DNA from 3 places in the Streptomyces sp. M41 genome. Region 3 is predicted to be linked to each of the others. Evidence: riboswitches for the same ligand, from Rfam matches in the RefSeq annotation. Region 3 holds a riboswitch; each other region holds the start of a gene.
The links. Region 3 has a riboswitch for cobalamin ahead of ACHBTE_RS15090 ((2Fe-2S) ferredoxin domain-containing protein). Riboswitches for the same ligand answer to the same signal wherever they lie in the genome.

Region 1 (10,220 bases), on a different contig from region 3:
CAGACCGGTCAGCAACTCCCTCTCGCGCAGGGTCCGTTCCGGCGCGAAGCCGCAGGGCAGCACCAGCAGGACATCCGGCTGGGCCGCGCGTACGGCTTCCCAGGTCATCGGTTTGGTGTGCTCGCCGGGCGCGGCAAGCTGTGGCTCGCCACCGGCGCAGGTGATCTGCTCGGGCACCCAGTGCCCGGCGGGCCACAGCGGGTCCAGCCACTCGATGGCGACGACGCTGGGCCGGGCCCCCCGCCCCGCCACCGCGTCGCGCACCCGGTCGAGCCGGGCTCGCAGCTCGGCCCGACGACGTTCGGCACGCTCCCGCACCCCGAGCAGCTCGCCGACCGTGACCAGGCAGTCCAGTACGTCGTCGAGGGTGCGCGGCTCCAGGCTGAGGACGCGGGTGTCGCCGTCCAGGACGCGCACGGCCCGGCTCACCTTCTCGTACGACACGGCACAGACGGCGCACAGGTCCTGCGTGAGGACGACGTCCGGCCGCAGGGCGGCCAGCGCTTCGGTGTCGAGGGTGTAGAGGGACGACCCCGAGTGCGCCGAACCGCCCACCGCGTCGGAGATCTCACGGCTGGTGAGGTCGTCCGGGCTGAATTCCGCACCCGTGACCACGGGTACGCCGGCCACCGCCTCCGGGGGCCAGTCGCACTCGTGGGTCCGGCCGACCAGCCGCGCCATGAGACCGAGCTCGGCCACGATGTCGGTAGCGGCGGGCAGCAGGGAGACGATGCGCATACGGCGACTTTAGGCCCCGCTGCCCGGCTCACGCCCCCCAGCGCAGCGCGATCGTGTCCCCGACGTCGATCACCTTGCCGCGTGTCGCCGCCGTGAAGGACGAGCCGTCCACGGTCACCTTCCAGGTCTTCGACCCGCTGTTCGCCTTGCCGTTGATGGCGGTGATGGTGCCCGCACCGGACGACGGGGTCACGGAGACCACACAACCCGACGGGGTGGCGGCGCCGGTCGCCGCGTCGAGGACGGCACCGAGCGTCGTCGTACCGCCGGTCGGGGTGAGGGACACCGAGCACACCTTGAGGCTGCCCGCGCCGTCGTCCACCGTCAGCGCCAGCTTGGTCGCCGTACCGGAGGTGAAGGAGCCCTGACTCACCCACTGCGGCGCCCCCGAGGTCACCGGCACGGGCGGGGCGGAGGTGAAGCCGCCGCCAGCAAGGGCGCGCACCGCGTCGATGGAGGCGTACGCGGACGGCTGGGTGTCGCTCGGCAGGTACCTGAAGCCGCCGCCGGGGTTGATCTGCTGCGCGATCAGGAAGTCGACCGGGGTCTTGCCCATGGAGGTGAGGAAGTCGCCGGTCTGCGGGTTGATTCCGCAGGCGTTGAGGCCGGAGACGGCCCAGCCGTTGGAGTCGGTGTTGATGCCGTACATGGCGTTGAAGGCACCGCTGTTCGGCACCAGCTTGCTCTTGAGGAACGCCCTTGCCTGGACGATGTCGGTGTCGGTGTTCGGCACCCCCGAGACGCACAGCGCCGCCATCGCCGCACCGGCCATGTCGACATCGCTCGCGGCGGCCAGCTTGGCCGGGTCGCCCTCGGCCTTGGCGTAGTTCCAGCCGCCGTCGTCGTGCTGGTTGGCACGGATGCGGGTGACCATCGCGTTGCGCAGCGCCTGCGGAATGCGGGCCTGACCGGCCTGGGTCCTGGCGCCGCCCAGGGCGAGAGCGGCGAAGACGGTGCCGTTGAAATTGGCGGAGGGGCCGAAGTAGCCGGGCTCGGCGGTCTGCCAGTAGCGGTAGATGTCGGCGATCAGGTTGCGGGAGGCGGAGACGCGGGCCGGGTCGATGCCGGCGGCGTAGGCGTTGAGGGCGGCCCGCTCGTAGTCCGTGACGACGGGCGATGCCGACGGCCAGCTCGTCGTGGACAGCAGGTTGCGGTAGACGGTTCTCGCGTTCTTGCTTGCGTCGCCGCCCGGCGTGACGTCCACGGCGGCGGTTCCGGCGGAGGCGAACGCGCTGAACGCCCATTCGTTGGACAGCCCGGACCCGGCGTACGAACCGTCCGCGGCCTGAAGGGTCTTGAGGTAGGCGATGCCGTTGTTCTTGGCGGTGGCTATCTGTGCCGGGGAGGAGGTGGCCGACGCGGGGAGGGTGGTCAGGGCGAACACGCTGAGCGCCGCGGAAGCGACGAGTGCCGGGCGGCGAAGGGACCGGGGACGGGACATGGACGGCTCCTGAGAGTAAGGGACGTCGACCCCGAAACCCGGGCACGTACGGCGCGGCACCGGGTGCGGGCGCCGTCCGGGAACGCGTGGACCGGCTTCCAAAGGTGCATGCCCGCATGGGCATTCGGGCTCGGAACGACCCCGCCGTTCCACACCGCTGCGCGTCAGCCCCGGATTCACACCGGGTTCCCCCATGTGGCAGCCCAGGACGCTACTCGACTCCCGTGCCCGCCGCCAGACTTGTCTCGCCAGACTTGTCCCGGACGACCCCTTGCCACCCCTGTGCCTCTCCTTGACGCTGTCTGTGAACCATGTTCAAATCCGGCTGATACAGACGCAGTTCCAGGGGAAGCCGGTGTGACTCCGGCGCTGTCCCGCAACCATGAGCCCGGCGACCGCCGGGCGAGCCGGAACACCTGGCCGCGTGCTCTCAGCAACGAACGCAACGAAACGCAATGAACGCCGTCGCGGACTGCGGCGTGGTGCGACCAGCCGTCCCCGGCGGAAATCCCCCAGGTGACGGCCCTCACCCACGCCCTCGCCGTGTCGGCCACACAACGAGGGGCCGGGGGCCGTGGTGGGGACGGACAGACGCAGCACAACCGGACGCACGGGAAGCAGACCGGGGTCGTTGACGGCGCTGCTGTCGGCACTTGCGTTGCTCGTGGGGACCGCGGTGACGTTCCTCACCATCACCCCCGCCACGGCCGACCCGATCGGAGACTGCACCGCCACCCAGGGCGCCGTCGTCGCCGTCGACTTCGGGCCGTTCGGCGGCGAGGTCGTACGCGGCTGCGACACCACCCCCACCACCGGCTACGAACTCCTCCACGAGGGCGGCTTCGGCACCACCGGCACCGAGCACGACGGCCCCGCCTTCATCTGTCGCCTCGGCCACGGAACCTTCAACTCCGGTACGCAGTACCCGACTTCCGACAAGGAATCCTGCGTCCTGACCCCGCCGGCCACCGCCTACTGGTCCTACTGGACGGCCGCGCCCGGCCAGGAGGAGTGGTCCTACAGCCAGTACGGCGCCATGGACCGCAAGCTCAAGGACGGCGACGTCGACGCCTGGGTGTTCGGTGGCACCGATGTCGGCGGCTCCACCGGCAAGCCCACCTTCAGCCCCGACGACGTCCGCGCGGGCGGAGACAACGGCACCCCAGACCCCGGCACGCCCACCGGAGCACCCGGCGACGTGGCGCTGGCCGCCGCGGCGACCTGGCTCAAGGGCCGTCTGACGGACGGCGAACGCGTCGTCGACGAGGGCGCCGAGACCCCCAACTACCTGCTGAGCACCGAGACCGCGTACGCGCTCGCCGCCGCCGAGGGCAAGAGCGGGGTCCTGGAGAAGGTCACCGCCTTCCTCGCCGCCCACACCGGCGCCTACGCCTACCCGTCCGGCACCGACCAGGCGCCCGACGCCACCGCCGCCGCCCGCCTCGCCCTCCTCGCGGAGATCGCCGAGGGCGACCCGGCCGACTTCGGCGGCCACGACCTCGTCGGCGACCTGGCGAAGAACGTCTGCGCGGCGGGCCCCGAGTCCGGCACCCCGACTCCCGGCTGCACCGCCAAGGGCGACTTCCGCAACGCGGGCTACACCGACGGGCAGGCACTGTCCGTGCTCGCCCTGCTGCGGGCCGGCTCGACGCCGCCGGCGGACGCCGTCGAGCGTCTGACCCAGCTGCAGTGCACCAGCGGCGGCATCACCAGCGTCCTCATCCGCCCCGGCGAGAACTGCGACGGCGACCCGGCCACCACCGGCCTCGTCGCCCTGGTCCTGCACGAGGCGGGCGGCCACGAGGCGGCCGTGGCGAAGGCCCGTACGTATCTGACCAAGGCCCAGCGCGCGGACGGCGCCTTCACCGCGTACACGGGTTCCACCGTCGCAAGCGTCGCCGCGACCGGCTACGCCGCCCAGGCCCTGCGCGCGCTCGGCGAAACCGCCATCGCCGACGCGGCCGTGGGCTGGCTGTCGAGGCAGCAACTCGACGACGGCGGCTTCGGGTTCGAGGAGGGCGCCACGGAGTCCTCCCTCTACCCGACCCCGCCAGCGGTCCTGGCCGGCGCCGGCACCGATCTGACCGCGCTCACCACCAAGGAACCCGAGCCGACCGACCCGCCGACCACCGACGATCCGAGCACGCCGCCGACCGGCGGTGCGGGGCCCGACCTCACCAAAGGCGTCGCCTACCTCACCAGCGCCGCCAACCTCAAGCAGGGCCAGTACCACACCGCGGGATCCGGCACCTCCCGCGCCGACTTCGGCCTGACCATCGACGGCGCCTACGCTCTCGCCGCCACCGGCCTGAACAACGCCAAACTGCGCGGCATCGTCGACTTCCTCGACCGGGGAGGCAAGGACGGCGAGGGGCGCACCGTGCACGACTGGACCGGCGTCGGGACCGAACACGCCGTGGGCGGGGCCATCGGCAAGACCGCGTTGCTCGCCGAGGCGGTGGGCCGCGACCCGCGCGACTTCGGCGGTGAAAACCTGATCGCCGCGCTCGACAAGGCCGTATGCGCGAAGCCGAGCACCGCACCCGACCGCTCCTGCGCCGCGAAGGGCGCCTACACCTACGCGCCGAGCGTGTTCGCCCAGTCCCTGGCCGTCATGGCACAGGTGCGCGCCGGTGAGGAGGCCGCGGCCGAGGAGCCGATCGCCTATCTGGCCGGCCTTCAGCACGACAGCGGCGCCTGGCCGAGCCTGATTCCGTCCACCGGGGACTCCGACGTGGACTCCACGGCGATCGCCGCGATGGCCCTGGAGCTGGCCGGCGGCCACGAACAGGCCGTCGACAAGGCGCTCGGCTGGATCGCCTCCATGCAGCTGGCCGACGGCGGCTTCCCGGGCGCCGCCGGCAACTCGACCAACTCGGCCGCGCTGGCCGTGCAGGGACTGTCGCTGGACGCCTCCGCCCACACGGACGAGATCGCCGCGGCGCGGAAGTTCCTCGCCGCCCGGCAGAACCCCGACGGCGGCTTCGACGTGGCGAAGGAGGGCCAGCAGGGTTCCGATCTGCGGGCCTCCACGCAGGCGGTGGGCGGCGCCACCGGAGTCTCCTTCGGCGAGCTGGAGCGCAGCCTGGACGGCACATCGCCACAGCCCACGCCCAGCCCGAGCCCGAGCGGAACGGCCCCGGACATCGTGACGCCCGGTGACATTTCAGGCACGGGCGGAACGTCCGGCGGCACCGGTGCCCAGGGCTCGTCCGGCGGTCTGGCGTCCACCGGCGTCCAGGTCGCCGCCCTCGCGGCCGTCGCCGCGCTGCTGGTGGCCGCGGGCTGGCGCACGGTCGTCGTCGCCCGGCGGCGAGTCGAGGCGGGGGAGCCGGGGGAGTCGTCATGACGGCCGCAGCCCGTAACGTCGCCCGTACCGCCGTACGGCTCGCGGCGGCCCTCGGCCTCACCGCCGCCGCCCTCGCCGCGACCGTGGCCCCGGCCGCCGCCGCCCCGCAGCCCATGGGCCAGTGCACGACCACCTCCGGAGCCGTCCTCGCCGTCGACTTCAGCCACTGGGGCGGCCCGATCCTGCGCTCCTGCGGTACGACGCCCACCACCGGCTACGAACTGCTCAACCAGGGCGGCTGGCGCACCGCCGGTACCGGGCACGACGGCCCGGCGTTCATCTGCCGTATCGGCTACAGCGGTTACAAGAACGGCAAACAGTTCCCGACCCCGGCCGAGGACGACTGCGTCCTCACGCCGCCCGCGTCCGCCTACTGGTCCTACTGGCACGCCGACCCGGGCGAGGACACCTGGGAGTACAGCCAGCTCGGGGCCATGCTCTACAAGCCGAAGCCCGGCAGCGTCGACCTGTGGCAGTTCGGCGGCACCAACGTGGAAGGCACGGAGGGTCGGCCCTCCGTGACCCCGGACCGGTTGCGCGCCCACAACACCCGCCCGCAGGGCAACGCGGGCAAGCCGCCGTCCGACGACGAGGCACCCCCGCTCCCGCCGGATGTGGACACCGGCCCGGCGCCGGAGCGGCCGGTGCCCCGGCCGACGAAGCCCTCGCCGGCCGAGTCGACCCCGAAGAAGTCCAAGGAACCGAAGCCGACGAAGAGCGCCTCCCCTTCGCCGACCCCCAGCCCTTCGCCGAGCACCTCCGCCCCGGTCGACGCGACCGCCGCACCCAGCGCCGGTACCAAGGTCGTCGACGCCGCACCGGCCGCCGATGCCGAGCACGACCCCGGCTCGATCGGGCCGGTGGTCACCGGTGCCTCGCTCGTCCTGCTCATCGGCGGGGCCGCCGTCTACGCGGCCCGCCGGCGCCGCCGTACCGAGTGACCCGCGTGGCACGCACCACAGCCGACGCCACCCTCCCCCTGTCCGGGCCCGCACCGGACAGGGGCGGGCGGCGCCTGCCGCGCACCCTGCACCCGATGGCCTGGTGGATCTGGGCGCTCGCCCTCGCCACCGCCGTCAGCCGCACCAACAACCCGCTGCTGCTGTTCCTGGTTCTGGCCGTCCTCGGCTACGTCGTCTCAGCCCGCCGCACCGAGGCCCCCTGGGCCCGCGGCTTCAAGTACTACTTGTATCTGGCGCTCACGGTCGTCGCGATCCGCGTGGTCTTCCGCGCAGTGTTCGCCACCGGCATCACGCCCCACGATCACTTCCTGTTCTCTCTGCCACACGTACCGACCCCCGACTGGTACGCCGGCATCCAGATCGGTGGACCGGTGTCCCTGGAGGCCCTGCTGTCCGCCGCGACCGACGGACTGCGGCTGGCCTGCATGCTGTGCTGCATCGGCGCCGCCAACACCCTCGCCAATCCCAAACGCGCGCTGCGTGTGCTGCCCGGTGCCCTGTACGAACTCGGCGTCGCCGTCACGGTCGCGCTGAGCGTCGCCCCGCAGCTGGTGCACAGCGTGCAGCGCGTCGTTCGCGCGCGGAAGCTGCGGGCGGGCAGTACGAAGGGCCGCCGTGCGCTGCGCGGCATCGTGGTCCCCGTACTGGAGGACGCCCTGGAACGCTCGCTGCGGCTGGCCGCCGCCATGGATTCCCGGGGCTACGGCCGGGCCGGTACCGCCACCCGCCGCTCCCGCCGTGCGACCGGGGTGCTGATGCTCCTCGGCATGTGCGGGCTGTGCGCCGGCGCGTACGGGCTGCTGGACGCCACCGCGCCCGCCTTCGTGGGCCTGCCCGCCATGGGCTGCGGAGCAGTGCTGTGCGTGGCGGGCCTGCGTCTCGGCGGGCGGCGGGTCACCCGCACGAGTTACCGGCCCGACCCGTGGCGGCTGCCGGAGTGGGCCGTCGCCGCGAGCGGCATGGTCGCGGCGGTCCTGCTGTTCGCGAACCTCGGCTACAACCCCGCCGAACTCAACCCCTCCTTCTACCCGTTGACCTGGCCAACCCTGCCGCTGGTGCCGACCGCCGCCATCCTGCTCGCGGGAACTGCCGGATTCCTCGCCCCGCCGCCGACCCCGCCCACCCCGCACCGCCTCCCCACGAAAGCCGAACCCGCGTGATCACCTTCGACCAGGTCACCATCCAGTACGACGACACGGCCGAGCCCGCCCTGCACGACGTGAACCTCACGGTCGAGGAGGGCGAGCTATGCCTGGTCGTCGGCCACACCGGCGTCGGAAAGTCGACCCTGCTCGGCGCCGTCAACGGCCTCGTCCCGCACTTCACCGGCGGCATCCTGTACGGCCGAGTCACCGTCGACGGCCGTGACACCGCCCACCATCCGCCCCGCGAACTGGCCGACGTGGTGGGCGTGGTCGGCCAGGACCCGATCGACGGCTTCGTCACGGACACCGTCGAGGAGGAACTCGCCTACGCCATGGAACAGTTGGCGATCCCTCCGGCGACGATGCGTAAACGCGTCGAGGAGACCCTCGACCTGCTCGGCCTCGCCGACCTGCGCCACCGCGCCCTGTACGAACTCTCCGGCGGCCAGCAGCAGCGCGTCGCCATCGGCTCCGTGCTCACGGCTCACCCCCGGGTCCTGGTGCTCGACGAGCCGACCTCGGCCCTGGACCCGACGGCCGCAGAAGAGGTCCTCGCCGCCGTCACCCGGCTCGTCCACGACCTGGGCGTCACGGTCCTGCTCGCCGAGCACCGCCTGGAACGCGTCGTCCAGTACGCCGACCGGATCGTCCACCTACCGGGCGGCGGCCGGGTGACGAGCGGACCACCCGCCGACATCCTGCGCACCTCGGACATCGCGCCGCCGATCGTCGAGCTGGGCCGGGCCGCCGGCTGGTCACCGCTGCCCCTGTCCATCCGCGACGCCCGCCGCGCCGCCGCACCCCTGCGCACCCGGCTGGCCCACCGCACTCCCGCCCCGGTACGGCCGCTCCCAACCGTCGACCGGCCACGGCTGCTGACCGCGCGGGGCGTCACGGTCACCTACCGGGGCGTGCCCGCTGTGCGCGAGGTCGATCTCGACCTGCACGAGGGTGAGGTGACGGCGCTGATGGGCCGCAACGGCTGCGGCAAGTCGTCCCTGCTGTGGGCCCTTCAGGGCTCCGGGCCGCGCCGAGCCGGCACCGTGCGTCTGGCGGGACGAACAGACCCGCACACCGTGCCGGCCGTCGAGGCCCGCCGGCTCGTCGGCCTGGTACCGCAGACCCCGGCCGACCTGCTCTACCTGGAGAGCGTCAAGGCCGAACTCGACCAGGCCGACACGGAGTCGGGCTCCGACGTGAACGCCCGTACCGTCCTCGACCGGCTCGCCCCCGGCATCGATGACGCCACCCACCCGCGCGACCTGTCGGAAGGGCAGAAGCTCGCTCTCGTCCTCGCCATCCAGCTCTCCGCAGCACCCCGGGTCGTCCTCCTGGACGAACCGACCCGCGGTCTGGACTACAACGCCAAGACCGAGCTGATCGGCGTCGTCGACGCACTCGCCGCCGAAGGCCGGTCGCTCGTGATTTCCACCCATGACGTCGAGTTCGCTGCTCGCGCCGCCGACCGCGTGGTCGTCATGGCCGAGGGGGACGTCGTCGCCGACGGGCCGACCGCCGAGGTCATCGTCTCCTCACCCGTGTTCGCCCCCCAGACCGCGAAGATCCTGGCGCCGCTTCCGTACTTGACGGTCGATCAGGTCAGGACGGACATGTCATGACGGCCGCCATCCGGCTCACGCCCCGCGTCGGCGTCGTGATGACATTGGCCGCGTTCCTCGGACTGGTCGCGTTCTTCTGGCCGTTCGTGGTCGCGCCGGGCAAGTTCGGTTCGAACTACGCGCCCCCACTGATCTTCGGGGTCCTGCTGATCCTCGTCCTGTGCGTGGTGCTGTCGGAAATCGCCGAGGGCGGTATCGACTCCAAGGCCCTCGCCATGCTCGGCGTCCTGTCCGCCGTCAACGCGGCCCTGCGTCCGCTGGGCGCGGGAACCGCTGGCATCGAGACCGTCTTCTTCGTCCTGGTCCTCGCCGGGCGGGTGTACGGCCCCGGCTTTGGCTTCACCCTGGGCTGCACCTCACTCTTCGCCTCGGCCCTCATCACCGGCGGGGTCGGGCCCTGGATGCCGTACCAGATGTTCGGCTGCGCATTCGTCGGTATGCTCGCCGGCTTCCTGCCCCGGGCGAGCGGCCGACGTGAGGTGCTGCTCCTCGCGGTCTACGGCTCCCTGTCGGGCTATCTCTTCGGCTTCCTCCTGAACCTGTCCTTCTGGCCGTTCTCGCTCGACCCGAACAGCTCGATCGCCTACCTGCCCGGCCTGCCGTTCACCGAGCAGTGGCAGCGGTACATCGCCTTCGACATCACCACCTCGCTGGGCTGGGACACGGGGCGGGCGGTCACCAACTTCGTGTGCGTGATGCTGGCCGGTCCGGCGGTGCTGACCACGTTCCGGCGGGCCGCGCGCCGCGCCCGATTCCGGGCCCCTGTACGCTTCGAGGCCGCTCGCTCGGCCGTATCGAAGCCGGACTGACCAGCTGACCGGCGCCCGCCCCGGCACCATGTCCGTTGGGGTGGTCGGCGCCGAGGCCGCCGCGCTGACCTTCAGGCGTTAGTCCTCGGGGAGAGCCTCGGCCTGTCCCACCAGGCGCTGTACGAGGTGGCCTCCACGGCGTCGGAGCAGTGCTGGG
Region 2 (10,220 bases), on a different contig from region 3:
CTCGCCGCGAGCTGGCTGTGGGTGCTGGTGCTGGGCGGTCTCCTGCTGTGGTTCGGACGCCGTCGAACGTATGCGGGCGCATCGAAGCGCAACACCGTGCTGCCCGAACGCGGGGCGCGGGGTGTGCGCCGCAGCCGAAGCCTCCACGCGATCACCGGCGTGTGGATCTCGGTCGGCCTGCTCGTCCTCAGCGCCACCGGCCTGACCTGGTCGGCGCACGCGGGTGCACGCTTCACCGAACTGCGCACCTCCCTGAGCGCGTACGCTCCCGAGCTGGACACCTCTGTCTCCGCCTCCGGTGCCGAAGGCTCCTCCGGGCACGACCACTCCGCAGGGGACGCCGCACCGGCCGCAGGTGGTCTGCCGGAGGGCATCAGCGTGGACCGGGTCCTGGAGCAGGCCCGTGCCGCGGGACTCGACGGCCCGGTGGAGATCAACACGCCTGCCGACGACAAGAGCACCTGGTCGGTCGCCCAGACCGACGGACTGTGGCCCGTCCACCTGGACCAGGCGGCCGTCGACCCGCACAGCGGCGAGATCACCTCCCGTGTCGACTGGGCGGACCACCCGATACTCGCCAAGCTCAGCACCCTCGGGGTGCGCGCCCACATGGGCACCCTGTTCGGCCTGGCCAACCAGATCGTCCTCGCGGTCATCGCGCTCGGACTGTCCGTGGGCATCGTGTTCGGCTACCGCATGTGGTGGCAGCGCAGGCCGACCCGTGGGGACCGTCGCGCCCTGGTGGGCCGCGCGCCCGCCCGTGGCACGTGGCGGCATCTGCCCTGGCCCGCCCTTGCCGTGGCCGTGCCGCTGACCATCGCCGTCGGCTGGGCGTTCCCGTTGCTGGGCTGGTCCCTGCTGGCCTTCCTGGTCCTCGACGGTCTGCTCGCACTGCGCCACCGGTGGCGCACCGGCGATCCGGCCGCGCGGGCCTGACCTCGCACCAGACCCTCGGTCGTCCGGTTCGATGCGGCCCGCGTCTGCGCGCAGACGCGGGCCGCACGGCCGGGGCGCCGCTGTGGCGCCGTTGGTCAGCGGTGGCGGAAGGCGGGTGACCGCTTCTCGGTGAAGGCGGCCATGCCCTCCTTCTGGTCGGCAGTGGCGAACACCGCGTGGAACAGGCGGCGTTCGAAGCGGACGCCTTCGGCGAGCGTCGTCTCGAAGGCCCGGCCGACGGCCTCCTTGGCCATCATCGCCACCGGCAGCGACATGCCCGCGACGGTCTCGGCGACGGCGAGCGCCTCACCGAGGAGCTCGTCCGCGGGCACGATGCGGGAGACGAGGCCGGCCCGCTCCGCCTCCACGGCGTCCATGGTGCGCCCGGTCAGGCAGAGTTCCATGGCCTTGGCCTTGCCGACGGCCCGGGTCAGGCGCTGGGAGCCGCCGATCCCCGGGATCTCCCCGAGCTTGATCTCGGGCTGCCCGAAGACGGCGGTGTCGGCGGCGAGCAGGATGTCGCAGAGCATGGCGAGCTCGCAGCCGCCGCCGAGGGCGTATCCGGCGACGGCGGCGACGGTCGGGGTGCGCAGCTGCCCCAGCCGGTCCCAGGCTCCGAACCAGTCGGCGAGATACATGTCCATGTACGCGTGGGGGCGCATCTCCTTGATGTCGGCGCCGGCCGCGAAGGCCCGCTCCGAACCGGTGATCACGATGCAGCCGCACTCCGGGTCCCGGTCGAGGGCCTCGGTCGCCGCCACGACCTCCTCCATGACCTTCAGGTTGAGCGCGTTGAGGGCCTTGGGCCGGTTGAGGGTGAGCAGGGCGGTGCGGCCCTTGCGTTCGACCAGGATGGTTTCGTAGTCGGTGGTCACGTGGCTTCTCCGCTCCGGTCCCTGATGGTTCGTACGATGCCGGAGAAGTCCTCCGAGTCACCGACGCGCTCGGCATAGGCGGTGTACAACTCGGCCGCGCGCAGGCCGAGTTCCGCGTCCACGCCGCCCGCGCGCACCGCGTTGGCGGCGAGGCCCAGGTCCTTCGCCATCAGGGATGCGGCGAACCCGGGCCGGTAGTCGCGGTTGGCGGGGCTCGCCGGAACGGGGCCGGGGACCGGGCAGTTGACGCTCAGGGCCCAGCACTGCCCGGAGGCCGTCGCTGCCACGTCGTACAGGGCCTGGTGGGACAGTCCCAGGCTCTCGGCGAGGACGAACGCCTCGCTGACGGCGATCATGGAGACGCCGAGGATCATGTTGTTGCAGATCTTGGCGGCCTGTCCGGCACCCGGTCCGCCGCAGTGCACGGCCTTCTTGCCCATGACTTCCAGCAGCGGGCGTACCTCGGCGAACTCCGCCTCTCCCCCGCCAGCCATGAAGGTCAGGGTGGCGGCCTCGGCGCCGACCACTCCGCCGGAGACGGGTGCGTCCAGGGCGCGCATCCCGGCGGCGACCGCGCGTTCGTGGGCGGTGCGGGCGTCGGCGACGTCGATCGTGGAGCAGTCGACGAGGAGAGCGCCGGGGCGGGCTGCGGTCAGGATGTCGTCGTACAGACCCAGGACGTGGCGGCCGGCGGGCAGCATGCTGATGACCACGTCGGCGCCGGCGACGGCCTCGGTCGCGGAGGGGACGGGTTCCACTCCGGCCCCGGCGGCGTTCTCCATGGCCTCGGGGACGAGGTCGTGGCCGAGCACACGGTGGCCGGCCTTGGCCAGGTTGGCGGCCATCGGGCCGCCCATGTGTCCGAGTCCGATGAACGCGATGCTCCGGCTCACCAGGCCACCTCCTGAGTGGTGTCGGATCCGGCGGCGAGGCCGAGCTCGCGCTCGCCGAGGGGGGTGAAGAAGCGCTCGACGTCCACGTCGGTGACTTCGACGAGCGTCGCCGGCGACCAGTGCGGGTCTCGGTCCTTGTCGATGACCTGGGCGCGGATGCCCTCCACCAGGTCCGGGGCGGTCAGGGCTGCGCAGGAGACGCGGTACTCCTGGTCGAGCACCCGCTCCAGGGGGCCCAGCCGGCGGGCGCGGCGCAGGGCGGAAAGGGTGACCTTGAGGGCGGTCGGGGACTTGGCGAGCAAAGTTTCGGCTGTCTCCTTGGCGGCCGGGTCACCGTGGGCGAGGAGCCGCTGGACGATCTCCTCGACGGTGTCGGCCGAGAAGCAGGCGTCGATCCACTCCCGCCGACCGGCCAGATCTCCCGCGGGCGCCTGCCGTACATGGCGGACGAGAGCCTCGCGTACGGGATGCTCGGCGAGGTCGTCAACGAAGCCCTGGAGCGCGGCTGAGGGCACGAAGTGGTCGGCGAGTCCGCACAACAGGGCGTCCGCGGCGCCGATCTGGGCGCCTGTCAACGCGAGATGAGTCCCCAGTTCACCGGGCGCCAGGGCGAGCAGATAGGTACCGCCTACGTCCGGGACGAAGCCGATGCCGGTCTCCGGCATGGCGATCCGGGACCGTTCGGTGACGACCCGGAAGGTGCCGTGCGCGGAGACTCCGACGCCGCCGCCCATCACGATGCCGTCCATGACGGCGACGTACGACTTGGGGTAGCGGGCGATCCGGGCGTTGAGGTGGTACTCGTCCCGCCAGAAGGCCGCTGTGGCCGAGCCGTCTGCGTCGCGGGCGTCGTCGTGAATGGCACGGATGTCGCCGCCCGCGCACAGGCCGCGCTCCCCCGCGCCGGTGATGACGACGGTCTCCACCGCCGGGTCGTGCTCCCACTCGGTCAGTGTTCCGGCGATGCGCAGGACCATGTCGTGGGTGAGGGAGTTCAGGGCCTCGGGGCGGTTGAGGGTGATGTGGCCGGCCCGGCCTTCCGTACGGAACAGGACGTCGGTCATCGATACGCCTCCGTCAGGCCGCGGGCCACGATGACACGCATGATCTCGTTGGTTCCTTCCAGGATCTGGTGGACCCGCAGGTCGCGGACGATCTTCTCGATGCCGTACTCGCTCAGGTAGCCGTAGCCGCCGTGCAGTTGGAGCGCCCGGTCGGCGACGGAGTACCCGGTGTCGGTGGCGAAGCGCTTCGCCATGGCGCACAGATACGGCGCCTGCGGGTCCCCGCGGTCCAGGGCCTGGGCGGCCTGCTGGACGAGGGCCCGGGCGGCGGCGAGTTCGGTCGCCATGTCGGCAAGGCGGAAGCGCAGGGCTTGGGCGTCGAGGAGCCGCGCGCCGAACGCCTCCCGGTCGGCGAGGTGGGCCAGGCTGCGGTCGAGGGCGCTGCGGGCGCCGCCCAGGGAGCAGGCGGCGATGCCGAGCCGGCCGCCGTTGAGGCCGCTCATGGCAATGCGGAAGCCGTCGCCCGCACGGCCGAGCAGCCGGTCGGCCGGCAGGCGTACCTCGTCGAGGATCACTTGTCGGGTGGGCTGTGCGTTCCAGCCCATCTTGCGTTCGTCGGGGCCGAAGGAGAGACCCCGGTCGTCCTTGTCGACGACGAACGCGGAGACACCTTGCGGGCCTTCGCCTCCCGTGCGGGCCATCACGATGTAGAGCTGGGAGGCGCCGGCGCCGGAGATGAACTGCTTCACCCCCGTGAGCACCCAGTGGTCGCCGTCGCGGACCGCACGCGTGGTGAGGGCGGCGGCGTCCGACCCGGCACCGGGCTCGGTCAGGCAGTAGCTGCCCAGGTCCTCCATCGCGCACAGGCGGGGCAGCCACCGCTCGCGCTGGACGGTGTCGCCGTAGCGTTCGATCATCCAGGCGACCATGTTGTGGATGGACAGATACCCGGCGATGGACGGGCAGCCGGAGGCGAGCGTCTCGAAGACGAGGACGCCGTCGGCGCGGGTCAGGCCGGAGCCGCCGGACTCCTCTCGCACGTAGACGCCGCCGAGTCCGAGGCCGGCCGCCTTGCGCAGTACGTCGACCGGGAAGTGCTTGTCCCGGTCCCAGTCCAGGGCGTGCGGGGCGAGGTGGTCCTGGGCGAAGTCGAGAGTGGTCTCGACGAGGGCCTGCTGGTCCTCGGTGAGCAGGGTGCTGGTCATGGTCGCTCAGCCCATCGTGGGGATGGTGAAGCTCGCGCCCTCGCGCAGACCGGCGGGCCAGCGGGAAGTCACGGTCTTCGTACGGGTGTAGAAGCGGATGGCGTCCGGTCCGTGCTGGTTCAGGTCGCCGAACCCGGAGCGCTTCCAGCCGCCGAAGGTGTGGTAGGCGACCGGAACCGGGATGGGCACGTTGACGCCGACCATGCCGGTGTTCACCCGCCGGGTGAAGTCACGGGCGGTGTCGCCGTCCCGGGTGAAGATCGCGACGCCATTGCCGTAGAGATGCTCGCTGGGCAGGCGCAGCGCCTCCTCGTAGTCGGCGGCGCGGACGACGGACAGCACCGGGCCGAAGATCTCCTCCTGGTAGATGCGCATGGCAGGAGTCACCCGGTCGAAGAGGGAGGCGCCCGCGAAGAACCCGTTCTCGTGGCCGGCGAGGGTGAAGTCCCGTCCGTCCACGACGAGTTCGGCGCCCTCCTCGACGCCGAGGTCGACGTACGAGCGGACGCGGTCCACCGCGTCACGGCCGACCAGTGGCCCGAAGTCCGCCTCGAGGTCGTCGCTGCGGCCGATCCGCAGCGTGGCGATGCGCTCCTTGAGCCGGGCCACGAGCGCGTCGGCGGTGTCCTCTCCGACCGGGACGGCGACGGAGATCGCCATGCAGCGCTCGCCGGCCGAGCCGTACCCGGCGCCGATCAGCGCGTCCACGGCCAGGTCGAGGTCGGCGTCCGGCATCACGATCATGTGGTTCTTGGCGCCGCCGAAGCACTGGGCGCGCTTGCCGTGGACGGCGGCGGTGGCGTAGACGTGCGCGGCGATCGGCGTGGAGCCGACGAAGCCGAGGGCCGCCACGCGGGGGTCTTCGAGCAGGGTGTCGACGGCGTCCCGGGCACCGTTGACGACGTTCAGGACGCCGGGCGGCAGACCGGCCTCCAGGAAGAGTTCGGCGAGGCGCAGCGGAACGGACGGGTCCCGCTCCGACGGCTTGAGGACGAAGGCGTTGCCGCAGGCCAGTGCCGGGGCGGCCTTCCACAGGGGGATCATCGCGGGGAAGTTGAACGGGGTGATCCCGGCGACGACTCCGAGCGGCGCGCGCAGCGAGTGCACGTCGATGCCGGTGCCCGCGTTGTCGGTGAACTCGCCCTTGAGCAGATGCGGGATGCCCGCGGCGAACTCGACGACCTCCAGGCCCCGCTGGATGTCGCCGTGCGCGTCGGCGATCGTCTTGCCGTGCTCGGCGGAGAGCAGGCGTGCCAGCGCGTCCTTCTCCTGCTCCACCAGGTGCAGGAACCTCAGCAGCACGCGGGCGCGGCGCTGCGGGTTCCACTCCCCCCACGCACGCTGTGCCTGGGCGGCGTCGGCGACCGTCGCCTCGGTCTCGGCGCGGCTCGCGAGGGGTACCAGGGCCTGGACCTCGCCGGTGTTGGGGTCGTACACCTCGCCGAAGGCCCCCGATGTTCCCGGGGTGGGCTTGCCGCCGACGAAGTGCGTCAACTCGCGCACGGAGGCGCGTTCGTGCTCGCGGACCATGACTGCCTGCTCTCGTCAGGAGGGATCCGGGGATGGCGCGCCGGTCCCGCACACGGACGCGGGTGGCGTACGGGTGCCGGGGGCGCGAGATCGCGTATGGCCGAAGCCCCGTCAGACGACAGGCTCACCAGGGTCGTGGGTACACACCGGTGCCATGCGTGTCAGCTCCATCCTCGTGGAAAACACGGACATCCCGCGGCCGGTATCCTGACTCCCGGATCAGCGCGCGCCGTCCGCCTTCCCGACATCCAGCTCGTCAGTGGCGTAATACTCGACGGCGTACTCCCCGGTCACAGTGGCGGGACCGTGCCGGATTCACACCGGCTTCCCTGCACCGCGGGCCTTGTACTCGGACTATATAGTTGGACGTCCTAGTAAATCCAGGGCTGATGGCCATTCCCTCAGAACGGCAAGCAGATCCCTGCCCTGGTCCGACTCGCCAGCCCTTGGGAGCCGAGTCGGGCCGCAACCCCACCCCCGCCGGCCCGCGCCAGGTACGCGGGAGGCGGGGGCATTTCGCTCCCCGGGGTGGAGCGGGTTTCAGAGCCCGAGGTCGGAGAGGCCCGGGTGATGGTCGGGGCGGCGACCCAGCGGCCAGTGGAACTTGCGCTCTTCCTCCGCGATGGGCAGGTCGTTGATGCTCGCGTGGCGCGCGCGCATGAGGCCGTTGGCGTCGAACTCCCAGTTCTCGTTGCCGTAGGCGCGGAACCACTGGCCGGAGTCGTCGCGGTATTCATAGGCGAACCGCACCGCGATGCGGCTCCCGTCGAAGGCCCACAGCTCCTTGATGAGGCGGTACTCCAGTTCCCGGTTCCACTTGCGGGTCAGGAACTGCACGATCTCGTCGCGCCCGGTGACGAACTCCGCTCGGTTACGCCACTGCGAGTCGGGCGTGTAGGCGAGGGCCACCGTTTGGGCGTCCCGCGTGTTCCAGCCGTCCTCGGCCCGGCGGACCTTGGCCATCGCCGTTTCACGCGTGAAGGGCGGGAGCGGGGGGCGCTGCTCGGACATGACGCACTCCTGTGAGTAAGCCTTACGACATGGAGAACGATCGTTCTCGCATACCCACACCGTATGAGAACGATCGTTCTCGCGCAACCGGCACTCCGCATGGCCGTCTCCGTCGAACGGGCAGAGCATCAGCGGCGCCTGGCGCAAAGCGGCGCCGGGGTGTTGACCGGTTCGCTCGGGCCTGTGACACTCGCGAGGCGAAAAGTGGTTTAGACCTCTTATCCGGTGCCCTGCCCGGCGTGTGCATGGGAGACGCGATGAGTTCCAGCAGAAGTCCCTTGAGCGCACTGATCACCGTCACAGTCACCTCGGTGGCTCTCATGCTGAGCCCTGCGGCCCCGTCATCGGCAGCGGACGCGCCCCCCGCTCCACATGCGTCTTCACGCTCCCGCGCCGCCACAACCCTGCCCATCGTCCATCCCGTTCCTCGGTCGCTGGTCCATGCCGGTGACGATGTGTCAGTCACCCGCAGAGTCGTCCTGGTCAGCGACGAAGACACGGACGCTCCGGCGGCTGCGCGACTCCGCGAGGTCCTCGAAGAGCACGGTGCCGCAAGCATCGATGTAGTGGAGCCGGACCGGGACGCGACGTTCCCTGAAGGGGCCCTGACCGTGTTGTTGGGCCCCGCGTCCCGGCCGGACATAGCCCGCGTGCTGCACCGGACGAACGCACCCGCACGACCGGAGAGCTATGCCCTACGGGTCACCGGCAGCAAGCACGGACCCGGCGTGGTGACACTGGCGGGCCATGACACGGCAGGGCAGTTCTACGCGGTCCAGACCCTGCGTCAGCTACTGCGCCCCTCCCGCGAGGGAGCCTGGCAGATCGCCGGAGTCCGCGTCGATGACCACCCCGCCATGGCCCTGCGTGGGACCATCGAAGGCTTCTACGGACAGCCGTGGACCCACAAGGAGCGCCTGGACCAGATGGCCTTCTACGGCGATGTGAAGGCCAACACCTACATCTACGCCCCCAAGGACGATCCGTATCACCGGAGCAAGTGGCGGGACCCCTATCCTGCGGACAAGCTCGCCGAACTCGGCACGCTGGTCCGTAAAGCCGCGGACAATCACGTCCACTTCACCTTCGCTGTCTCCCCCGGTGAATCCATCTGCTATTCCGACCCCGCCGATCGGAACGCGCTCAAGAACAAGCTGCAAGCGCTGTACGACCTGGGGACGCGGGCGTTCTCGATCCCGTTGGACGACATCAGCTACACCCGGTGGAACTGTGCCGGCGACAGGTCCGTCTACGGGGAGCCCGGCAGCAGGACGGCGGCTGCGGCTCAGGTGGATCTCCTCAATGACGTGCAGCAGAACTTCATCTCGACCCACGAGGGTGCCCGCCCGCTGCAGACGGTACCCACCGAGTACGGCGACTTGAAGGACACGGCGTACAAACAAGAGATTCGAGCGTCGCTCGATCCCACGGTCGTGGTGATGTGGACCGGGACCGACGTCGTGCCGCCCAGCATCACCAACGCCCAGGCGGACGCGGCGTCCGCACTCTTCGGCCGCAAGGTCTTCGTGTGGGACAACTACCCGGTCAACGACTTCGGCAACACCAGCGGGCGGCTTCTGCTCGCTCCCTACGCCAAGCGGGAGGCCGGGCTGTCCGATCACCTCAGCGGGATCGTCGCCAATCCCATGAACCAGCCGTACGCAAGCAAGATCGCCGTCTTCGGTGCCGCCTCGTTCGCATGGAACGACCGCGCCTACCGGGCCGACCAGAACTGGGCCGGAGCGATGTCCTACCTGGCGGGCGGCAAGCGCCGGGCAGCCGATGCCCTGACGGTCTTCGCCGACCTGGAGCACCTCGCGCCCACGTTCGGCTCCACCCCCTGGCAAAGCCAGGCACCACGACTTGCCTCCCGGATCTCCGCATTCTGGGCGGCATGGGATCACGGTGACCGCAAGCAGGCCCTCAAGTCGATGCGCGCCTACGCCCGGGCCATCACGCACGCCCCGGTGACGATCCGCAGCGGCACGGTGCAACCCGGCTTCGTCGTCGATGCAGACGACTGGCTGGATGCCACCAGGCTCTGGGGCGGGGCCACCGTGAAGATGCTCGCTGCGCTCGCTGCGCGCGAGTGTGGGGACAAGGACCGTGCCGAGACTCTCGCAGCGGCGGCACGCGCCCTCCGGGACGAGGCCAAGGCACTGCGCACCTCACCGGGCCGCAATACCTGGGGCGAGGTGCAGCCCAAGGTGGGTGATGGCGTCCTCGACACCTTCCTCGCCCAGGCCGATGCCCGCCTCACCGGTGGGACGTGGGGCGAAGGCCTGATTCCGTGAGGATGCCTCGGGGCTGGTGGACCTGACGGATCTGCACACACTGAAGCGCGGCAGTCAGCCATCGACGCCGGACGCGGCGGATGTGCGTGCGGCGATCCACGCGGCGACCTGCGCCCGTCTGGTGAACCCGAGATTGATCAGCATGTTCTGCACGTGGGCTTCGGCGGTGCGGGGCGATATGCAGAGCCTCGCGGCGATCTCCTTGTTCGACAGACCGTCCGCGACCAGCTTGGCGATCTCACGTTGCCGAGGCGTCAGCGGCGTGCAGGCGTCGGCCTCCTCGCGGCCCGGCCTCGCAGGGGTCCCGGCTCCGTTGGCGTAATCGATCGCCTTCCCTGTGGAGAAGGCGCTTCCCTTTGCGAAAGCAGCGTCGAATCGCTGGTCGCCGAGAGCCGATCGGGTCAGGCCCCCATACCAATGGTTCAGATTGGTCAGTGCGACGGAGAAGTCGACAGAGGAACCGATATCCCGC
Region 3 (10,220 bases):
TTCGCCGACCTCGACGACGTCTTCGGCGACGTCTCCTGGGAGCAGGTCGTCGAACGAAAGCCCGAAGTCATCGCCATCTACGACTACGCCGACGCCGGCAGCGTCGAGCAGAAGAAGAAGTTCCTGCTCTCCCAGCCCGCCCTGGCGGATGTGCCGGCCGTCAAGAACAAGCGGTTCGTGGTGCTGCCGCTGACCGCGACCCTGGTCGGCGTCCGGTCCGCCTACGCGGTCGAGGACCTGGCCCGCGGGCTGCACCCCGAGAGCTTCCGGTGACGGCACCGACGAAGAGCACACCCTCCGGCCCGCTCGTCGGCCGCCCCCCGCGGGGCGGCAAGGGGGCGGGCCGGGGGAGCATGACCGTCGCCGTGGTGGTGCTCGCCGCCCTGCTCGTCCTGTCCGCCACCGCCGGCCTCGCCATCGGGTCGGTTCAGGTACCGCCCGGCCAGGTGTGGGGCATCGTGACACACACGCTGGGCGCCGGATGGACGGAGCCGGACTGGTCCCGGGCGCGCGAGACCATCGTGCTGGACGTGCGCGCCCCGCGCGTCCTGCTCGGGGCGGTGACCGGTGCCGGGCTCGCGGTGGTCGGCACCGCCATGCAGGCGCTGATCCGCAATCCGCTCGCGGAGCCCTATCTGCTGGGGGTGTCCTCCGGGGCGTCCCTCGGCGCGGTCTCGGTGATCGTGTTCGGAGCCTCGCTGTTCGGGCCCGTGTCCCTGTCGGTGGCCGCGTTCGTCGGCGCGCTGGGGGCACTGATGCTCGTCTACGCCACCGCGCGTACCGGCGGCCGGATCACGTCCGTGCGTCTGGTGCTGTCCGGCGTGGCGATCGCTGCGGTGCTCACCGCGGTGCTGGACCTGCTGCTGCTCACGACCGACCGGGGCAACGAGGCCCGCGCCGTCCTCGCCTGGACGCTGGGCGGACTCGGCGGCGTGAACTGGGGCACGCTGTGGCTGCCGAGCGCGGCCATGCTGCTGGGCATCGGCGTCCTTCTCGTACAGGCCCGCAATCTGAACCTGCTGCTGGCGGGCGAGGAGGCCGCCACCACCATGGGACTGGACGTGGCCCGGTTCCGCGGTCGTATGTTCGTGCTGCTCTCCCTGGTCACCGGCGTGCTGGTCGCGGCGGCCGGGCCGATCGGCTTCGTCGGCCTGATGCTGCCGCACATCGTGCGCCTGTTCGTCGGCGGCGATCACCGCCGCGTCCTGCCGACGGCGGCGCTCGGTGGTGCGGTCTTCCTCATCTGGGCCGACATCGCCGCACGCACCGTCGCCGCACCCGTCGAGATCCCTGTGGGCGTGCTCACCGCGCTGTGCGGCGGGCCGTTCTTCCTGTGGCTGATGCGCCGGGACGCCCGGCGGGCCACCGACCGAGGAGTGGCATGACCGCGACCGAACTCGTCGTCGACGGCCTCACGCTCACCGCCGGCGCGCACCGCCTCGTGCGGGACGTCTCGCTCGTGGCCCGGCCGGGCGAGGTGATCGGTCTGGTCGGCCCCAACGGCAGCGGCAAGTCCAGCCTGCTGCGCGCCGTCTACCGCGTCCTTCGCCCCGCCGGCGGCCAGGTCCTGGTCGACGGCACCGACGCCTGGCGGCTTCCCGTACGGCAACTGGCCCGCACCGTGGCGGCGGTGGTCCAGGAACCGGGTGCCGACTTCGACCTGACGGTCCGCGAGGTCGTCGCCATGGGCCGCACACCCCACAAGCGCCTCCTCGACGGAGACACCCCCGAGGACGCCGAGCTCATAGACAGGGCGCTCACGGCCGTGGACGCCGCCGATCTGGCCGACCGTCCCTTCGACCGCCTCTCCGGCGGTGAACGCCAGCGGGCGCTCATCGCCCGCGCGCTCGCCCAGCAGCCCTCCCTCCTGGTCCTCGACGAGCCCACCAACCACCTCGACATACGCCATCAACTGGAGGTCCTCGGCACGCTGCGCCGTCTGCCGGCCACGGTTGTGGTGGCCCTGCACGACCTCAACCTGGCCGCGTACTACTGCGACCGGCTCTACCTGCTGCGGGCCGGCCGGGTCGCCGCCTCGGGTCCGCCCTCCGAGATCCTCACGCCCCGCCTGCTGGCGGAGGTGTACGGGGTGGCGAGCGAGGTGGCCGTCCATCCCAGCACGGGCGCTCCCCAGGTGACCTTCCTCCCCTCAGAGTCGCCGGCGGGCACACAGCTGGCGGTCGAGGCGGACCAGCCCGTCACATGACGGGCGCCCCTCCTTCGGCGGACGCTTGCGTGCGCGCCGCCGGGGAGGCAACTCCCTGCCGCATGCTCCAGACTCGGAAGGAGGAGAGTGCCGGTCGATCGGGTGAGGGGCCGGGCCTGTGCATGACGTGCCGTTCTGGCTGTGGATGGTCTTCGCGGTCACCGTGCTGGTGTCGCTGGCGGTGGATCTGCTCGCGCACCGGCAGGCGCATGTCATCGGCTTCCGGGAGGCCGCCGCCTGGAGCGGGGTCTGGGTGGGCCTTGCCGTCGTCTTCGGCGCCGTGGTGTTCCTCGTGGTCGGCACGAGTGCCGGCGTGGAGTACACCACCGCATGGCTGCTGGAGAAGAGCCTGTCGGTCGACAACCTCTTCGTCTTCGCGCTGATCTTCAGCTATTTCAAGGTGCCCCGCGCCTACCAGCACCGTGTGCTGTTCCTAGGCGTCCTGGGCGCCCTGGTCTTCAGGGGCGTCTTCCTCGCCGCCGGTGTGGCGGTGGTCAGCCGCTTCACCGCCGTGCTGTTCGTCTTCGCCGCGATCCTCTTCTACAGCACGTACAAGATCCTCAAAGAGGAGGAGGACAGCTTCGACCCCGGCAAGAGCATCGCCGTGCGGCTGCTGCGCAAGATCGTCCCGGTGCGGGACGAGTACGCGGGCCCCCACTTCTTCGTCAAGGAAGCCGGGAAACGCGTCGCGACCCCGCTGCTCGCCGTCGTCGCCGCGATCGAGGCCGCCGACCTCGTCTTCGCCGTCGACAGCGTGCCTGCCGTCCTGGCCGTCAGCAGCGACGCCTTCATCGTCTACACCAGCAACGCGTTCGCCATCCTGGGCCTGCGCGCCCTGTACTTCATGCTCGCCGGTCTGCTCGACCGCTTCCATTACCTGAGCAAGGGCCTGGCACTGATCCTCTCCTTCATCGCCGTCAAGCTGATCCTCCAGGCCTCCCACAAAATGATCAGCGAAGACATCCCGGAGATTCCCTCGCCGGTCAGCCTCGCCGTGATCGCCACCATCCTGGCCGTCTCCATCGCCCTCAGCATGCTGCGCCCGCCGCGGGGGGACGTCGAGGGGCCACCGGCCGGGGACGCCGACCCGTCGGACCAGCGCGGACCCGTCGACGATGCCCAGCGTGAGCCATGATCCGCGAGCGGAGAGCACACGCGACGATCACGCCAAACGACTCCCAAAACTGTGCAAAGCGGTCGTAAAATACCCGCATGAACGGTGAGCGGAAATCAAACGCGGCTGCGCCGTCTTCCCACGTCTGCCCCCGATGCAAGCAGCCGGTGGAGACCGTCGTGGAACGACACAAGACGATGGGCATGTACGTCCCCGTGTGGACGGCGGGCCCCTGTCACAACCCCCGTTGCCAGGAGTCCGTGGCCGAACCGGGCGGGACCCGCTCGGGCACGCGGCGACACCTGGCCGAATCCTGAAGGAACAGCACGATCCGCGGCCGGCGCTCAGGACGTGACGCGGCGGCGCGGCGGCGTGAAGGTGTACAGGTCGAGGATCTCCGGCAGTGGAGCCACCCCGGGGCCCCCGGCGCGCACCCAGGCCGCGATGTCCTCGGTCGCGTCCGGGTCGTTGACCAGGCCCAGCCACACCGGCCGTGCGCCGGCGGCCCGGGCGGCGGCCGATGGCTGTACGACGACGACATTGGCCTGTTCACAGACGTCGAGGCAGGCGGAGATACGTACGGGCACCTCGGCCCGCAGCCGTTCGGTCTGCGCCGCGTGGTCGACACCGATCACCTTCGCGGTACCGCAGCAGCAGTCCCGGCAGACGACGACCCGGCACGGCGCCGATGCCGTGGCCCGCCGCTGATCCCACGTCTCCCCGGACGGTTCCTCCGCGCGCGTCGTGCGCATGCCACATTCCTCTCTCCGGGGAGATCCGCCCCGGTGGTCCGTCGAGGAGGCGACCGCGTGAGTCTCCTGGCTCTCGGGTCGATGCTCGTCCCGGCCTTCCCGCCCCCAGGGACGGTGGCCGATAAGGATCCGCTCGCCGATCACAGTGGCGGGACCGCGCCGGATTCACACCGGCTTCCTCGGACCGCCGTCGCCTTGTCGCCGGTCATCATCGCATCCGGTCGGCCACCCCTTCACGCCCGCCGTCGACGACCGGACACCGCCACGCCCCCCGGTGCGCGGCGGTGCTGCACGCCGAAAGGGCCCTCTGTCGAGCGGACGACTTCGTACCAAGGTGCGCTCGCGGCGGAATGGAGCGAGTGTCGAGCTGAGGTGAGGAGCGGCGATGGAACGAGGAACGGACGCGCACACCGAAGGCGACACCCGGACCCGGCGGAGTCGGTCGCCCGACGACGCCCGGGTGGACGACCTGCTCGCTCGTGCCGCCACCGGCGACGAACGCGCCTTCGCAGGCATGTACGACGCCCTGGCGCCGCCGGTCATGGGGCTGGCGTGGCGGGTGCTGAAGGACGAGGCGCAGGCGGAGGAGGTGGTGCAGGACGTCATGGTGGAGGTGTGGCGTACCGCGGGCCGCTTCCGGCCGGAGCGGGGAGCGGCCCGCAGCTGGGTGCTCACGCTCGCGCACCGCCGCGCGGTGGACCGGGTACGGTCCGTCACCGCGAGCAGGGCCCGGGAGATGCGCTCGGCCGCTCAGGAACAGCAGCGGGCCTTCGACGCTGTCGCCGAAGAGATCGAGACACGGGAGGAGCAGGTCCTCGTCCTTCGCTGTCTGGCCGAGCTGGCCCGGCAGCTCAGGCTGCCTCTGGTGCTGGCCTACTACGAAGGGCTGACGTACGCCGAGGTGGCCGATTCGCTCGACACTCCGCCGGGCACCATCAAGTCACGGATGCGACAGGGGCTGCGGCGCTTGCGCGAGTGTCTGGAGGCCGGATCGTGAATCACGGCGATGACCCGCGTCCGGACGACGCTCATCCCGAGGACCCGCATCTCGATGTCGGCGCCTACGCGCTGCACGCTCTGCCGCCCGCGGAGGAGGCCGTCTTCGAGAATCATCTGGCGAGCTGTGCGCCCTGCCGGCGCGAGGCCTATGAGCTGACGACGACTGCCACCGCGCTGGGCGCGGCCGAGGCTCGTACACCGTCCGCGAACGTGCGCCGCCGGGTGCTCGCTCAGATCGGCACGGTACGGCAGGAGCGGCCCGCCGCCGTCGCGCGGGGCCGTCGCCGCCGGCTGGACCGGGCTCTCGGGTGGGCGCTGGCGGCGTCCGTGGCGGTGGCGGCGGGGCTGGGGGGTGTGGCCTGGTGGCAGCACTCGGAGGCCGACACCGCGAACGAGCGGATCGCCGAGGCCCGTTCCCGCTACGAGAACATCGCCGAGGTCATCTCCGCCTCCGACGCCACGATCAGCAAGGAGCAGCTGTCGAACGGGGCGACGGCGAGCGTCATCACCTCGCGCGCCCAGGACCGGGCCGCGTTCGTCGTCTCGGACCTGCCGGCGCTGACGGGCGACCAGGTCTACGAACTCTGGTACGCGGACGCCGACACGTTCCGGCCCGCCGGTCTGCTGCCCGGCCGGGGCGGGGAGTTGGTCCGCGTTCTCGAAGGACCGCTCGCGGAGGCCACCGCGGTGTGCGTCACCGTGGAACCCGCCGGAGGTTCGCGTCAGCCCACCTCCGACCCCCTGGGCCTCATTCCCGTCCCCGCGTGAGCTCCCGGGACGCCTCGACCGCGACGGCGGCCGCGTAGCCCTCCGCCACGGCGACGTCGTCGACGGCCCAGCCCGGCACCTGGGCGGGCGCCAGGGGCGAGGTGCCGAGGTGATCCATGTGGAGGTCACGTCCGAGTCCGGTGCCCAGGCCCTTCAGGTACGCCTCCTTACGGGTCCAGGCCCGGGCGAAGGCCGCGGGAAGCCGCTCCGGCGGGCAGGCGGCGAGCTCGGCGGCCTCCCGGGGGTGCAGGGCGGCACCGAGGTCGGTGACGAGATCGCCCGCGGGGATCCGCTCGACGTCCGTGCCCACGGGGGTGGCCGCGAAGGCGAGGAGGCAGAGTCCGCCGCTGCGGGAGAGGGAGAAGTGCAGCGCGGCACCGTGCACGGCGGGACGGCCGTGCGGAGCCCGGCAGACGGGGCAGGGCAGGCGCACCAACGGCACCTCCGCGGGCGCGATGCCGAGGTAGCCGCCCAGGAGCATGCGCAGCCCGACGTGGGCGACCCGATAGCCGTCGCGGTCCGCCGCTCGCCGGAACGCCGCCGCCCGCGCCCTCTCGCCGGGGTCCAGGACCGAGTCGGCGTACGGGGCGATGACATCGCGCAGGTCCTTCACTCGCGCCAGCCACAGGTGCGGTCGCCGACCGGGGCGCGGCGGTGTCAGGGGCCGCGCCCAGACCCCGGGCCCGACCGGTTCGGGCCGCAGCGTCGGCCGGGGAGCCGTTGGTGCCGGTTGCTCGGGCGGGTTCCTGGGGCGCACGGTGCCGGCCGCCTCCTTGTTCCGTGTGTGCAGGGGCGCGTGACGGGGTGTCAAGGGTGCATGTGGTGGGCGGTGCTGGATTCGCCGGTCGGTGTCCGGTCGCCGGGTGACGCGGGCGGCACGAGTGCGTCGTCGCCGTAGAGCGCCTGCACCCAGTTGGCCTGGTAGATCGTGTCGAGGTAGCGCTCGCCGAGGTCCGGGGCGATCGCCACGGGGGTGAGGCCGGGCCGGTCGTGGCTGCCCAGCCAGCGCATCGCACCGCTGACCACGGTGCCGGTGGACCCTCCGAACAGGAAGCCGTGCCTGGCGAGCTCACGGCAGGTGCGGATGCTGTCGGCTTCGTCGACGCGTACCGCCTCGTCCACGTAGCCCTCGTCGAGCAGCGGCGGCCGTACGCTCATGCCCAGGCCCGGGATCATCCTGCGGCCCGGAGCGTCGCCGAAGATGGCGGAGCCGACGCTGTCCACGGCGACGATCCGCACCGGCCGGTGCCAGGAGCGGAACCAGCGCGCGCAGCCCATCAGGGTTCCGGTGGTGCCGACGCCGATGAACAGGACGTCGAGCTGCGGGAACCAGCGGGCGATGGCCGGCGCCGTCCGGAAGTAGTGTGCCTTCCAGTTGTCGGGGTTGGTGTACTGGCTGAGCCACACGTACCGGTCGTCCGCACAGAGCCGGCGCACATACGCCAGCCGTGCGCCGAGCAGGCCGCCGACGGCGTTCTCGTCGGAGACGACATGTACTTGACTGCCGAGTGCTTCCATCATCAGCCGGGTGGCCAGATTGCAGCGGGAGTCGGTCACGCAGACGAAGCGGTAGCCCTTGCTCGCCGCGATCATGCTCAAGGCGACGCCGAGATTGCCGGAGGAGGACTCCACCAGGATCGAGTCCCGGGTCAGGGTCCCGCTGCGTTCGGCGGACTCCACCATCTCGGTCGCCGCCTTGAGTTTGATCGAACCGGCGAAGTTGAACCCCTCGCACTTGAGGAACAGGCGGTGTCCGGATATCGGCTCGAGGTCGACGTACAGGTCCTCCTCGTTGAAGGCGTGAGGAACGGTGATGACTGGCACGATGCTCTCCTCGTACATGACCGGACACCGGGCGCGGGCGATGGCGTGGGCCGCCGTCCTCAGCCGTGCCGGCGCAGTTCGCTGAAGAAGTTGTCAATGGTCTGCAGGCGGCCGGAGAGGGCCACTTCGTCGTAGACGTATTTGCCGACGGCGAGGTCGAGGACGCCCAGGCCGAACGGTGAGAAGACGGCCGGGCGGTCGGCCGGCACCGTCACCCGTCCCGCCATCACGTCGTCGAGCGTGCCGTGCAGGAAGTCGCGGTTGCCGGTGAGGCGCTCGGTGAGGTGGGGTGAGGTGGAGGCCCTCAGACAGTGGTCGATGTCGTCGACGATGTTGGTGGCGGACAGCAGCACCTGGGGTGCGAGGTCGCGCAGTGAGATGTGCAGCACCACCGGGTTGTGGCGGAACCACGACGGGTCGCTGATGTGCGGCCGGTCGGCGACGGTGGCGAACACGATCAGGTCGCTGTGGCGGATCAGTTCCTCGGCACCGCGGTGCACGGTGACCCGGCCGACCGCTCCCGCCTGTTCCAGGTACATCCGCAGGCCCGCGGAGCTGTCGGCGGACAGGTCGTGCACGCCTATGGCGTCGAAGGACCAGCCGGTGCCCTGGAGGTAGGTGTGGATGTAGCGGGCTATCAGCCCGGCCCCGACGAATCCCAGGCGCGTGGGGCGTGGTCGTCCCCTGCTGAGCCGGTCGGCCGCCGCCGTGGCGGAGGCGGCGGTCCGCGCGGCGCTGATGATCGAGCTTTCCATGCATGCGAAGGGGTAGCCCGTGACGGGGTCGTTGAGAATGAGCACGGCGGACGCCCTGGGAATGCCGGACGCGACGTTCGTGGGGAAACTGGAGATCCACTTCAGGCCGTCCACACGGGTGTCGCCGCCCAGTGAGGCGGGCAACGCGATGATGCGCGCCGACGGCCGGTCGGGGAAGCGCAGGAACGACGACGGCGGGTTCACCGAGCGGCCGGAGCCGTGCATGCGGTAGGTCCTCTCGACCACCTCCACCACGGACTTCTCCCGTCCGCGGAGCACTTCGTGGACCTGGCTCCCGGGGATGACGGCGAAGGGCGGCACGGAGGCAGCGTCCGCGTCCGCGCGGGCGACCTCCTCGTGAACGGCCGGCAGGGTGGTCATGTCTCTGTCCTCCGCATGGGCGCCGTGGTGTGGTCGAGGCGTACGGGGTCCCCCATCGCCACCACCACGGTCCGGGGTCCCTGGTAGGCCTCTCGGCTGTGTGCGGTGCGGATGTTGTCGACGAGCATCAGATCCCCGGCCTCCCACGGCAGGCGTACGGTGTGCCCCTCGTAGGTCTTGTTGATCTGCTCCACGACGTCCGCGGGCACCGGGTCGCCGTTGCCGTGACGGGTGTTGAACGGCAGGCCGTCGGGGCCGTACTCCTCGACGAGGAACTCCCGGACTTCCGGGGCCATCGTCCACTCGTTGAGGAAGGCGATCTGGTTGAACCAGCAGCGCCGGCCGGAGACCGGGTGGCGGACGACGGCGCTGCGGTGCTGCCGGGTCCGCAGCGAACCGTCCGGCTGCCAGGACCAGTCGATGGCGTGGGCACGGCAGTAGGCTTCGACGGCGCCGCGGTCATCGGTGCCGAAGGACTGGGTCAGCGTGGCGCCGATCTCGTCGTTGTAGGTACGGGTGAGGAGCCAGCCCTCCCGCTCGAAGCGGTCGACGAGTTCGGCGGGCAGCGACTGGAGTACGGCGGCCGAGTCGGCCACGGCGGTCGCGCCGCCCTCGGCGGGCGGCCGGAGGCAGGCGAACATCAGCAGGCCGGGACACTCCACGGCGTAACTGAGCTCATGGTGCATGCACATCGGCTGGTTGGCGGGCCACGCGGACGACGAGTAGACGCCTTCCGCGTGGGTGTCGCGGGCGGCGAACGCCTCCCGTTCCGTCGCCGGGCGCTCGGCGAGTCGGTGCAGCACCGAGGCGACGTCGGCCGGGGTGTGCAGGGCGAGCCCGCGGACGGTGAGCGCTCCGTGCTCGGCGAGGAGGGCGCGCAGGGTGTCTCGCCGTCCGGCCACCCAGGCCGCCGCGTCCGGGGTGTACTCGGCCCGCAGTGTCGGAAGGTCCCGGGCAGCGGGTTCTGCGGTACTTCCGGTGGGTGGAGCCGGTGCGGAGGTTGCCGCGTGCTTGCGGAACAGTGCGGACAGCATGTCGTTCTCCTCGAAGTCTCAGGGCTCGCGCGGCGGCGATGTCCGTGTGTCGATCAGGCCCGCCAGCTGGGCCAGCACCGGATGGCCGGTGAGGTCGCGCGGGGCGATCACCCGGTCCAGCGAGATGGCGAGCCGCACGGCAGACAGGGAAGTGCCGCCCAGGTCGAAGAAGTTCTCGCCGCGGCCGATCCGGTCGGCCGGGATGCCGAGGACGCTTGCCCAGGCCGCGGCCAGCCGCCGCTCGGTGGGCGTCCTCGGGAGCCCGCGGGAGTCCTGGGCGGCCGTGCCGAGTTCGTCGGCGAGCGCCGTCAGCGCCTTCCTGTCGGTCTTGCCGTTGGGCGTGAGCGGGAGGCGCTCCAGCTGGTGGAAGGCGGCCGGGATCATGTA

Region 1: it holds a riboswitch for cobalamin, as region 3 does, so the genes downstream of both, ACHBTE_RS00300 (prenyltransferase/squalene oxidase repeat-containing protein) here and ACHBTE_RS15090 ((2Fe-2S) ferredoxin domain-containing protein) in region 3, are expected to answer to the same signal.
Region 2: it holds a riboswitch for cobalamin, as region 3 does, so the genes downstream of both, ACHBTE_RS15880 (CoA-acylating methylmalonate-semialdehyde dehydrogenase) here and ACHBTE_RS15090 ((2Fe-2S) ferredoxin domain-containing protein) in region 3, are expected to answer to the same signal.

Annotation. Positions count from the first base shown of each region.
Region 1 is NZ_JBIMKE010000001.1:62,099-72,318, forward strand. It holds gene ACHBTE_RS00290 (cobalamin-binding protein) at 1-738, opposite strand, end outside; gene ACHBTE_RS00295 (hypothetical protein) at 767-2,179, opposite strand; cobalamin riboswitch at 2,298-2,371, opposite strand; cobalamin riboswitch at 2,486-2,618, shown strand; gene ACHBTE_RS00300 (prenyltransferase/squalene oxidase repeat-containing protein) at 2,811-5,528, shown strand; gene ACHBTE_RS00305 (hypothetical protein) at 5,525-6,469, shown strand; gene ACHBTE_RS00310 (energy-coupling factor transporter transmembrane component T) at 6,466-7,650, shown strand; gene ACHBTE_RS00315 (ABC transporter ATP-binding protein) at 7,647-9,254, shown strand; gene ACHBTE_RS00320 (ECF transporter S component) at 9,251-10,063, shown strand; partial or broken gene ACHBTE_RS00325 (3-hydroxyisobutyrate dehydrogenase) at 10,136-10,220, shown strand, end outside.
Region 2 is NZ_JBIMKE010000010.1:130,503-140,722, forward strand. It holds gene ACHBTE_RS15855 (PepSY-associated TM helix domain-containing protein) at 1-936, shown strand, start outside; gene ACHBTE_RS15860 (enoyl-CoA hydratase) at 1,032-1,811, opposite strand; gene mmsB (3-hydroxyisobutyrate dehydrogenase) at 1,808-2,704, opposite strand; gene ACHBTE_RS15870 (enoyl-CoA hydratase/isomerase family protein) at 2,701-3,768, opposite strand; gene ACHBTE_RS15875 (acyl-CoA dehydrogenase family protein) at 3,765-4,913, opposite strand; gene ACHBTE_RS15880 (CoA-acylating methylmalonate-semialdehyde dehydrogenase) at 4,920-6,443, opposite strand; cobalamin riboswitch at 6,623-6,797, opposite strand; gene ACHBTE_RS15885 (DUF1348 family protein) at 6,984-7,454, opposite strand; gene ACHBTE_RS15890 (beta-N-acetylglucosaminidase domain-containing protein) at 7,712-9,748, shown strand; gene ACHBTE_RS15895 (ATP-binding protein) at 9,803-10,220, opposite strand, start outside.
Region 3 is NZ_JBIMKE010000009.1:169,908-180,127, reverse strand. It holds gene ACHBTE_RS15110 (ABC transporter substrate-binding protein) at 1-273, shown strand, start outside; gene ACHBTE_RS15105 (FecCD family ABC transporter permease) at 270-1,385, shown strand; gene ACHBTE_RS15100 (ABC transporter ATP-binding protein) at 1,382-2,206, shown strand; gene ACHBTE_RS15095 (TerC family protein) at 2,325-3,341, shown strand; gene ACHBTE_RS15090 ((2Fe-2S) ferredoxin domain-containing protein) at 3,665-4,072, opposite strand; cobalamin riboswitch at 4,132-4,253, opposite strand; gene sigK (ECF RNA polymerase sigma factor SigK) at 4,458-5,069, shown strand; gene ACHBTE_RS15080 (anti-sigma factor) at 5,066-5,839, shown strand; gene ACHBTE_RS15075 (4'-phosphopantetheinyl transferase family protein) at 5,820-6,452, opposite strand; gene sbnA (2,3-diaminopropionate biosynthesis protein SbnA) at 6,647-7,663, opposite strand; gene sbnB (2,3-diaminopropionate biosynthesis protein SbnB) at 7,723-8,799, opposite strand; gene ACHBTE_RS15060 (TauD/TfdA family dioxygenase) at 8,796-9,833, opposite strand; gene ACHBTE_RS15055 (amino acid adenylation domain-containing protein) at 9,852-10,220, opposite strand, start outside.